Cecembia calidifontis: one gene and its partner. The protein of the gene in region 2 interacts with the protein of the main gene of each other region in a pairwise test. Links are inferred from orthologs where the notes say so. Each region holds a gene or a part of one and is shown on either strand. Other genes may lie near its edges.

Evidence for each region.
Region 1: the proteins of BC751_RS13770 (region 2) and dnaE interact in binary tests that used the Escherichia coli proteins (3 or more experiments, as listed by UniProt). The link is inferred for Cecembia calidifontis from one-to-one orthologs.

The regions. Positions count from the first base shown.
Region 1 is NZ_SGXG01000001.1:417,926-423,035, reverse strand. The notes cover bases 297-5,110. They hold dnaE (DNA polymerase III subunit alpha), read right to left. Parts: upstream 4,784-5,110; coding sequence 497-4,783; downstream 297-496. Other genes in these bases: BC751_RS01855 (CBS domain-containing protein), read left to right, coding at 4,934-5,110; trxA (thioredoxin), read right to left, coding at 297-345. Outside these bases: more of trxA, read right to left, coding at 25-296. UniProt on the Escherichia coli protein: DNA polymerase III is a complex, multichain enzyme responsible for most of the replicative synthesis in bacteria. This DNA polymerase also exhibits 3' to 5' exonuclease activity. The alpha chain is the DNA polymerase catalytic subunit.
Region 2 is NZ_SGXG01000001.1:3,185,412-3,189,553, forward strand. Bases 658-3,447 are described here. They hold BC751_RS13770 (methionine aminotransferase), read left to right. Parts: upstream 658-1,374; coding sequence 1,375-2,520; downstream 2,521-3,447. Other genes in these bases: BC751_RS13765 (APC family permease), read left to right, coding at 658-1,366; glgX (glycogen debranching protein GlgX), read right to left, coding at 2,510-3,447. Outside these bases: more of BC751_RS13765, read left to right, coding at 74-657; more of glgX, read right to left, coding at 3,448-4,142. UniProt on the Escherichia coli protein: Shows aminotransferase activity with methionine and histidine as substrates, and to a lesser extent also with phenylalanine.

The DNA.
Region 1 (5,110 bases), 2.8 Mb from region 2 along the record:
TTTGTTTTGCTTTATCGTATTTTCTTAAAGAACTGCATCCAATTTTTGAGCAAGGATAGCTTTAGGAACTGCGCCTACTTGCTTGTCCACGATCTGACCTCCTTTAAAGAACATCAAAGTTGGGATACTTCTGATTCCCAAAGCTGAAGCCACTGCCGGGTTGGAGTCCACATCCACTTTGCCGACTACTGCTTTGCCTTCATAATCCCCGGCCAATTCTTCCACAATTGGGCCGATCATTTTACAAGGACCGCACCATTCTGCCCAAAAGTCCACCAGTACAGGCTTGTCTGATTTTAATATTTCTTCAAAGTTAGCGTCAGTAATTTCAATTGCTTTTGCCATCGTATTGATAATTTTGTTTATGCTTGATTTTCAAATATACTATCCAAATTTAAATTCCCGGTAAATAGTTCCAAATCAGGTTGAATATTTCTACAAACCGCATGCTGGTTTTCAAGGTGTCTTATTCCAGCCTGCCGCAATTCCATAATCATCAAATGATCTGATAAACCACCTCTGGGATTTGTCCGAGGTCCTTGATCATTTCATTGGAAGGATCCACCGTGTAGCGTTTTGACATCAGGTCTAAGGTGATGTTTTCTTTGCTGTCGATGACATTGATGTACAGCTTGGCATCTCCCTTGTACTTTTTGGTAATCTCTTCCAGCTTTTCCATCAGGTCATAGCTTAGGTCATCCAGATCAATGTTTACCCTGAGCCCTTTGATCAATTTTCCCCTGACTTCACTGAGCAACATCATGTTGTTGATCTTGAATTCAAACTCATTTTCCTTCCATTTGTTTGGATGGACTGAGCCTGTCAGGTACAGGAACCAACCGGTCATGAAGTATTCTTTGTACTTGATGTAATCCTCACCGAAAAGGAAAAATGTATGCCCACCGTGGTAATCCTCCATGGTAAGTGTACCGAAAGGCTTACCCGTTTTGGTGGTCCTATGGGCAAAACTGGTAACCATTCCCGCAGCCTTGATATCTCCTTTTTTCTTCAGGATTTCCATGTCTGAGAATTCAGGCAGCGGGGTATTCGTAAAGGATTCCATTTCTACCTTGAACTGATCCAAGGGGTGTCCTGAGATATAAAGGCCAACTACCTCTTTTTCAATATTTAGAGCCTGCAATTGACTGAATGGCTCCATAGCTGCCACGGATGGAAGCGGAACTTCCATTCCTGATCCTCCTCCAAATAAGCTTACCTGAGCACTTTCTGATTCCTGCTGTACTTTCTGGGCATATTTTACCGCCTTTTCCAACAAGGTAACATCCCCTTCAGGAGCTTCGAGATACTGTCGGCGATGGTGCTGAGGGAAGCAATCAAAGCTTCCTGCCATAGCCAGGGATTCCAGTGATTTTTTATTCAGGGCCCTGCTATTTACACGCTTACAGAATTCGAAAATGCTGCTGTACTTCCCGTTTTTCTCCCTTTCTTCCACAATGGCCTCTACAGCGGCTTCCCCTACACCTTTGATGGCGGCCATTCCAAACCGGATCTGACCTTCTTTGTTCACAGTGAATCCACTTTTGGATTCGTTGACATCCGGTCCCAAAACTGATATTCCCATACGCTTGCATTCTTCCATAAAGAATGTCACCTGCGTGATGTCGTTCATGTTGTTGCTCAGTACAGAGGCCATGTACTCAGCAGGGTAGTGTGCTTTGAGATAGGCGGTCTGATAAGCGACCCATGCATAGCAGGTGGAATGGGATTTATTGAAGGCATAAGAAGCAAATGCCTCCCAGTCTTTCCAAATTTTTTCCAGTTTTTTGGCATCATGTCCTTTTGCAGAAGCCTGTTCTATAAACTTTGGCTTCATTTTATCCAAGACATCCTTTTGCTTTTTACCCATGGCCTTACGGAGCACGTCTGCCTCACCTTTGGTAAAACCGGCCAGTTTTTGGGATAAAAGCATTACCTGTTCCTGATAAACTGTAATCCCGTAGGTTTCTTCCAGGTATTCCTGCATATCATCCAGGTCATAGGTAATGGGTTCTTGACCATGCTTCCTTTTGATAAAAGAAGGGATGTATTCCAAAGGCCCCGGACGATAGAGAGCATTCATGGCAATAAGGTCAGCAAAAACAGTGGGTTTTAATTCCCTCATGTATTTCTGCATACCGGGAGATTCGTACTGGAAGATGCCGACAGTTTCGCCTCTTTGGAACAGTTCGTATGTTTTGGCATCATCAATTGGGAAATTGTCCGGATCCAGCTCAATGCCATGTCTTTCCTTCACGATTTTAACAGCATCCTTGATCAAGGTCAGGGTTTTTAGGCCAAGGAAGTCCATCTTGAGTAGTCCGGCACTTTCCACTACGGAGTTGTCAAACTGGGTACACACCATGTCGGAATCTTTGGCCAGTGCTACTGGGACAAAGTTGGTAATGTCATCCGGTGTAATAATCACCCCACAGGCATGGATACCGGTATTCCTTACCGATCCCTCCAGGATTTTGGCCTGGTTGATGGTTTTGGAAAGCTCATCTTGTCCTTTGGAAATCCGGATCAATTCTTCCGCTTTGGTAAGGTCTTCTCCGTTGCCTTTCAGTTTTTCCGACAGCTTGGCCCTGTCTTTGGAAAGGTCAAACAAAGCCTTGAGCTTGATGTCAGGAACCAATTTCGCCAATCGGTCTGCTTCTGACAAGGGAAGGTTAAGCACCCTTGCCGTGTCCCTGATGGCCGATTTTGCAGCCATGGTACCATAGGTGATGATCTGGGCCACCTGATTGGACCCGTATTTATTGATCACATAATCGATTACCTTTTGGCGTCCTTCATCATCAAAGTCAATATCAATATCGGGAAGGGAAACCCTATCGGGATTGAGGAACCTCTCAAATAGCAGGTCATAAGCAATGGGATCCACATTGGTGATCCCTATGCAATAAGCTACGGCGGATCCTGCGGCAGAACCCCTTCCCGGACCTACGGACACGCCCATTTTCCTTGCGGCACCTGTGAAGTCCTGCACAATCAAAAAGTAGCCCGGGTAACCGGTCCTTTCTATGGTCTCCAGTTCGAAGTCCAATCTTTCCCTGATTTCATCGGTAATCACCGGATAGCGTTTTTTTGCTCCTTCGTAGGTCAAATGTCTAAGGTAGGCATTTTCTCCTCTTTTACCCCCGTCAATTTCGTCTTCAGGATGTTTGAACTCATCCGGAATGTCGAATTTTGGAAGCAATACATCCCTTTGGAGCTTATAGGTCTCGATTTTTTCTACAATTTCATTGGTGCACGCTATGGCCTCAGGAAGATCTGCAAAAAGCTTTTTCATTTCTTCCGGGCTTTTGAGGTAGAATTCATCGTTTGGAAAACCAAACCTGAATTCCCTGCCCCGCTTGCCCACATATTTTTTGGGCTTTTCTACAAGTTCCCCGTCCTTAACGCAAAGCAAAATATCGTGCGCTTTAGCATCTACTTTTTGATTGTAATAGGTGTTGTTTGCCGCAAAATATTTTACACCATATTTCTCGGCAAATTGTAGCAATACCTCGTTTACTTTTTCCTCTTCAGGGATGCCATGTCTGTTGAGTTCCACATAAAAATCCTCCCCAAACTGTTCTTTCCACCAAACAAAAGCCTCTTCGGCCTGGGTGTCGCCCACATTGAGAATGAGATAGGGGATTTCTCCCCAAAGGCCTCCCGTTGTGGCAATCAGGTCACTTTTGAACTGTACCAGCAATTCCTTGTCTATTCTGGGGACATAATAGTACCCTTCAATATTGGCGTAAGAAGCCAATTTGGCCAGGTTATGATAGCCTTTCTTATTTTTTGCCAGGAGTACAGTCTGGAAACCATCGTCCTTGGTGCTTTTGTTGGTTCTGTCTCTACAAAGGTTGAATTCGCAACCAATAACAGGTTTTATGTTAGCAGACAAAGCAGCCCTTACAAAATGGAATGCTCCCATCATATTGCCGTGATCGGTTATAGCAATCGCCGGCATATTCATCTCTTTGGCCAGAGCAATCAAAGAGGGGATTTCAGAAGTGGCCTGCAGTACCGAATATTGGGTGTGGACATGGAGGTGGGAAAAAGGCATGTCCACCATTTCTGAAATGTCCGCTGTCCCTGCTGCCTTGAGGATCTCTTTGGCTGCAGCTTTGGTGTCATCTTTGGCTGCGGCAAAATTTGCAACATCCAATTTTGGGGCCTCATAAATTACCTCTGTTGAACTTATCCCGGGCTCAGGTTTGATGACTTGCTGGGTGATAAGCCCAAAAAAGCATTTTGCTGTGGCATCCACGTCATAGGCGGCATCATGGGCATCAGCAAAACCGTTGCCGAAAAGTTTGTGATGTAGTTCGGTTAGGGTGGGCCATTTGAATTTACCGCCCTTGCCTCCTGGGATGGCACAAAAATCGGTGGCAAGGTCTTTGGTGTCCAGTTCCTGCATCTCCCTCAATTTCATCGGGATTTGCTTTCTAAGAAATTCTGAACCTACCACATTGATGTCAAAGCCGATGTTATGGCCTACCAGGTATTGGGCCTTTTCCACATCATCATTGAAAACCTGAAGTACTTTTTCCAGGTCATGGCCTTCTTTGGTCGCCCTTGCTGTGGAGATGCCGTGGACTTTTTCCGCATTGTATGGAATGGTAAAGCCCTCTGGTTTGACAATATAATTATGGTTGGAAATCAGTTTTCCCTTGGCATCATGGAGCTGCCAGGCAATCTGGACCAGGCGGGGCCAGTTGTCCAAATCTTCCATTGGGGCATCATAATTCCTGGGTAATCCTGTGGTTTCGGTATCAAAAATAATGTACATACAAACTCCTGAATTTTGGGACATCTAAAATAAGGGATATCCTTTGGAGCTGCCTCATCCCTGGCACAAATTGTCAGGAAATTTTTTATTTGAACCAGATACTTGCCATACCTGTTTTATATTTCGGAACAATTTAAATATCTTTAGTCCATGCAGGCATACGAATTCATCAATAATCTCATACCTCCTTTGAAGCTAACGGATAAGGCCAAGATGGCTTTGTCCTGGATGGAAGAGATCAGAACCAATGTTTTGCCTGTGGTAGATAATGGTAATTTTCTGGGCTTTTTGACGGACGATCAGATTTATACCAAGAACAAACCGGAA
Region 2 (4,142 bases):
GATGCTCATATAATCTGTATGACATTAATTTCCCGAAAAATTCTAAATTGAGCCACAATTTAATTCCCTTATTGTGAACATTAAAGATAAAATTGGTTGGAAAACCGCAGCAGGACTTGTTGTTGCCAATATGATTGGTACCGGAGTTTTTACAAGTTTGGGTTTTCAGGTTGCAGAAAGTCAAAATACCTGGAGCATCATCTTGCTTTGGCTCATTGGCGGGATGATGGCACTGATTGGGGCATTTGTATATGCGGAGTTGGGGACACATTTTAAAAAGTCAGGAGGGGATTATATTTTTCTTTCAAGGACCATTAACCCTTCCGTTGGCTACCTTTATGCCTGGATTTCCCTTACAATTGGATTTCCGGCTCCGGTAGCTATAGCTTCCATGGCCATGGTACAATATTGGCAACCCCTGATCGGTCCTGAACTTAGTTTAGGTATGGGAGTGGTTTCCATTATAGCCATGAGTATTTTTCATTCTTTTTCGGTCCATCAATCCGGCAATGTTCAAAATGTACTGACAGGAATCAAGCTTTTATTTGTTTTTTCATTGATAGTCATTGGTACAGTCTGGGCATCTACTCTTGCCGGACCATCCTATGTTTTTACTTCTTCTTGGAAAGGCGAAATCTTAAGACCTGGCTTTGCGGTTTCCCTTATTTATGTTTTTTATGCTTATACAGGTTGGAATTCTGCAGCTTATATTGTAGAGGAAATTGAACAGCCAAGGAAGAACCTTCCCAAGGCATTGATTTCAGCGACAATTTTGGTGATGGTGGTTTATGTGCTGCTTCAATTGATTTTCTTAAAACATGCCAGTATTGATCAACTTTCAGGAAAGGTGCAAGTGGCCACTTTGGCTTTTGGAAATATTTTTGGAAATCAAGGTATTTTTTGGGTAAGTTTATTTATTGGAATCCAATTAATTGCAACCATTAGTGGCTACACTTGGGTAGGTCCGAGGATAACCAATGCCATGGCGAAGGAATTTAAATTATGGAGACCTTTGGCCAAAACCAATAAAAACGGTATTCCGGTCAGAGCAGTATGGTTCAATACCCTCATCAGTTTTGTGCTGATGTTGTCTGGCTCTTTTGAAATGGTCCTTTTGTATGTAGGCTTTGTTTTACAGTTGATGGGAACATTCACCATTGCTTCTTCTTTATTGGTCAAAAATGCAGAAGGATTCAAAAGTCCATTTAGGCCTTGGTTACAGATCATCTACATCATTTTCAGTCTCTGGGTGATGATCTTTATGTTTTATGACAGACCAAAAGAAAGTCTCATAGGAATGGGTATAATTTTGATAGGTTTTTTCCTGTACAGGTTGGACAGTAAGATTTCTAAAATTAACAATTAGTAGGTACAATGATTAGCTCCAAATTACCGGATATTGGGACCACCATTTTTACTGTGATGTCCAAATTGGCTTTGGACCACAATGCGATCAATCTCTCTCAGGGCTACCCAGGCTTTGACACCTATCTTTATCTGAAAGATCTGGTAGATGAGTATATGCAGCAGGGATACAATCAATATGCGCCAATGAGCGGAGTTCCCCAACTCAAAAGAAGGATTGCGTCAAAAGTTTTGAACATCCATGATGTGGAGTTTGATCCGGAAGAGGAGGTAACGGTAGTTTCTGGAGCCACTGAGGCAATTTATGCAGCGGTAACTGCGACTGTACGCCAGGGAGATGAGGTAATTATTCTGGAGCCTGCCTACGATAGTTATGCACCTGCAGTAAGACTCAATGGGGGGATTCCTGTATATGTTCCATTAAATATCCCTGATTTTTCAGTGGATTGGCAGAAGGTCAGGGATGCCATCACAGTAAAGACAAGATTGATTATGGTCAATACTCCCCATAATCCCTGTGGATATGTATGGACGCAGGAAGATTTAAACCAACTTGCTGAAATTACCAGGGATAGGGAGATTTACTTTGTCAGTGATGAGGTTTACGAACATATAGTCTTCGATGGAAGAAAACACTTGCCTTTATTATCCCATCCCGAATTAAGGGAAAAGACATTTTCCTGTGGTTCTTTTGGGAAAACTTTTCATATTACCGGCTGGAAAATCGGTTATTGCCTTGCACCAAGACCACTAAGCATTGAATTTAGAAAAATTCATCAATTTTTGACTTTCAGTACCAGTACGCCCATGCAATATGCATTGGCGGAATTTTTGGAAGATCCTAGCAGGTACCTGTTTCTCAATCAGTTTTATCAGGACAAACGAGACTTGTTTTGTGAAGGGCTTGAGCAGACTCCATTTAAGTTTACACCTTCCCAAGGAAGTTTTTTCCAGGTTGTATCCTATGCACACCTTTCAAATGAAGGGGATTTTGACCTGGCAATTCGGATGACCAAAGAAATTGGAGTCGCCAGCATTCCGGTATCAGTTTTTTACCATGATAAAAAAGACCACAAGTTGCTGCGGTTTTGTTTTGCCAAGGAGGACGATGTGCTGGAGCAGGCATTAGAAAAACTTCAAAAATTTACTTTCTGACGCTTCCCAAATGTGTCAATAAGATGACTGTGGAATGGGCTTCGGCAAGGTATTTTCCATTTTTGATGGGTTTGGCTTCATTCCAGGAGCAAATGTCATTAGGATAATCCTGAGCCGTATCTATCCAGATTCTCCATTTTGCTTTGTATTTACCAATCGTCGTTGGAAGTTCAAATTCAATATCCTGATGGTAGGCATTGAAGATGTAGTGTAAGGCCATTTCCCTATTGAGCGAAATGACCGTTACGGCTATGCTGTGGGAGTTGTAAGACCAGTCAGGTTGATTGAGTTTGGCACCATGCCAAGTGATTAGGGGCTGGTTAAGGAGGTCTTTGAGGCTCATATTGAACTCAGGATGGGCAGTTCCTCTCCTCAGACGGGTTTGGATAAGCATTTTTACAAAGCGGAGCATGTCTTGATTCTTTTCTACAAGACTCCAATCAAACCAGGCGATTTCATTATCCTGACAATAGGCATTATTGTTTCCCATTTGGGTTCGACATACTTCATCCCCCATGAGAATCATGGGAGCCCCCATGGAAAGCAAGTTGACTACATGGAAATTTTTCATCTGCCGTCTGCGCAGGGCAAGGATTTTAGGATTGTCTGTGGGTCCTTCGATTCCGAAATTCCAGCTGAAGTTTTCATTGTGTCCATCCCTATTTTTCTCCCCATTGGCTTCATTATGTTTTTCATTGTAGGAAACCAGATCATTTAATGTAAAACCGTCATGACAGGTTACGAAATTGATACTTTGTTCAGGGATGCTGTCTTTTTTTTGATAAAGGTCTGGACTACCTATAAGTCGGGTTACAAATTCACTTACTTTTCCTTTTTGGCCATTTAAAAAACCCCTGATGTCATCCCGGAATTTTCCATTCCATTCTTTCCAACTGTCCCCGATAAAGGTTCCAACCTGATAAAGGCCGGCTGCATCCCAGGCTTCTGCAATTAACTTGGTGCCGGCAAATACCGGATCCGATTCAATGTCCCATAAAATAGGAGGGTTTTCTACCGGGTTGCCATATTCATCTCTGGACAAGATGGATGCCAGGTCAAACCTGAAACCATCAATATGCATGTCCCTGACCCAAAAATGAAGACTGGAAAGTATCAACCTTCTGACAATGGATTGATTGGCATTTAGTGTATTTCCTGTACCTGAATAATCCTTGTATTGTGATTTGTCACCATTGAGCAGGTAATAGACGCTGTTGTCAATTCCCCTAAAGGAATAAGTGGGGCCATTTTCTTTGTTTTCGGCGGTATGATTGAACACTACATCCAGTATCACCTCAATTCCCGCTTTGTGAAAAGCTTTGACCATGTCCCTGAAATCATCCAAAACCTGAAGGGGGTTGTCCGGATCAGAACTGTAGCCTTGGTGCAAAGAAAAGAAAGAAACAGGGCTGTAACCCCAATAATTCGTCAGTCCTTCAGGAGCATCCTGAACATCAAACTGAAAAACCGGCAATAATTCCACTGCTGTGATCCCCAATTCTTTTAAATAGGGTATCTTATCAATCAAACCCAGGAAAGTCCCTCTTTTTACAGGATCTACCCCGGAATTCGGGTTTTTAGTAAATCCACCCACATGGAGTTCGTAGATAATGGTCTGGGAA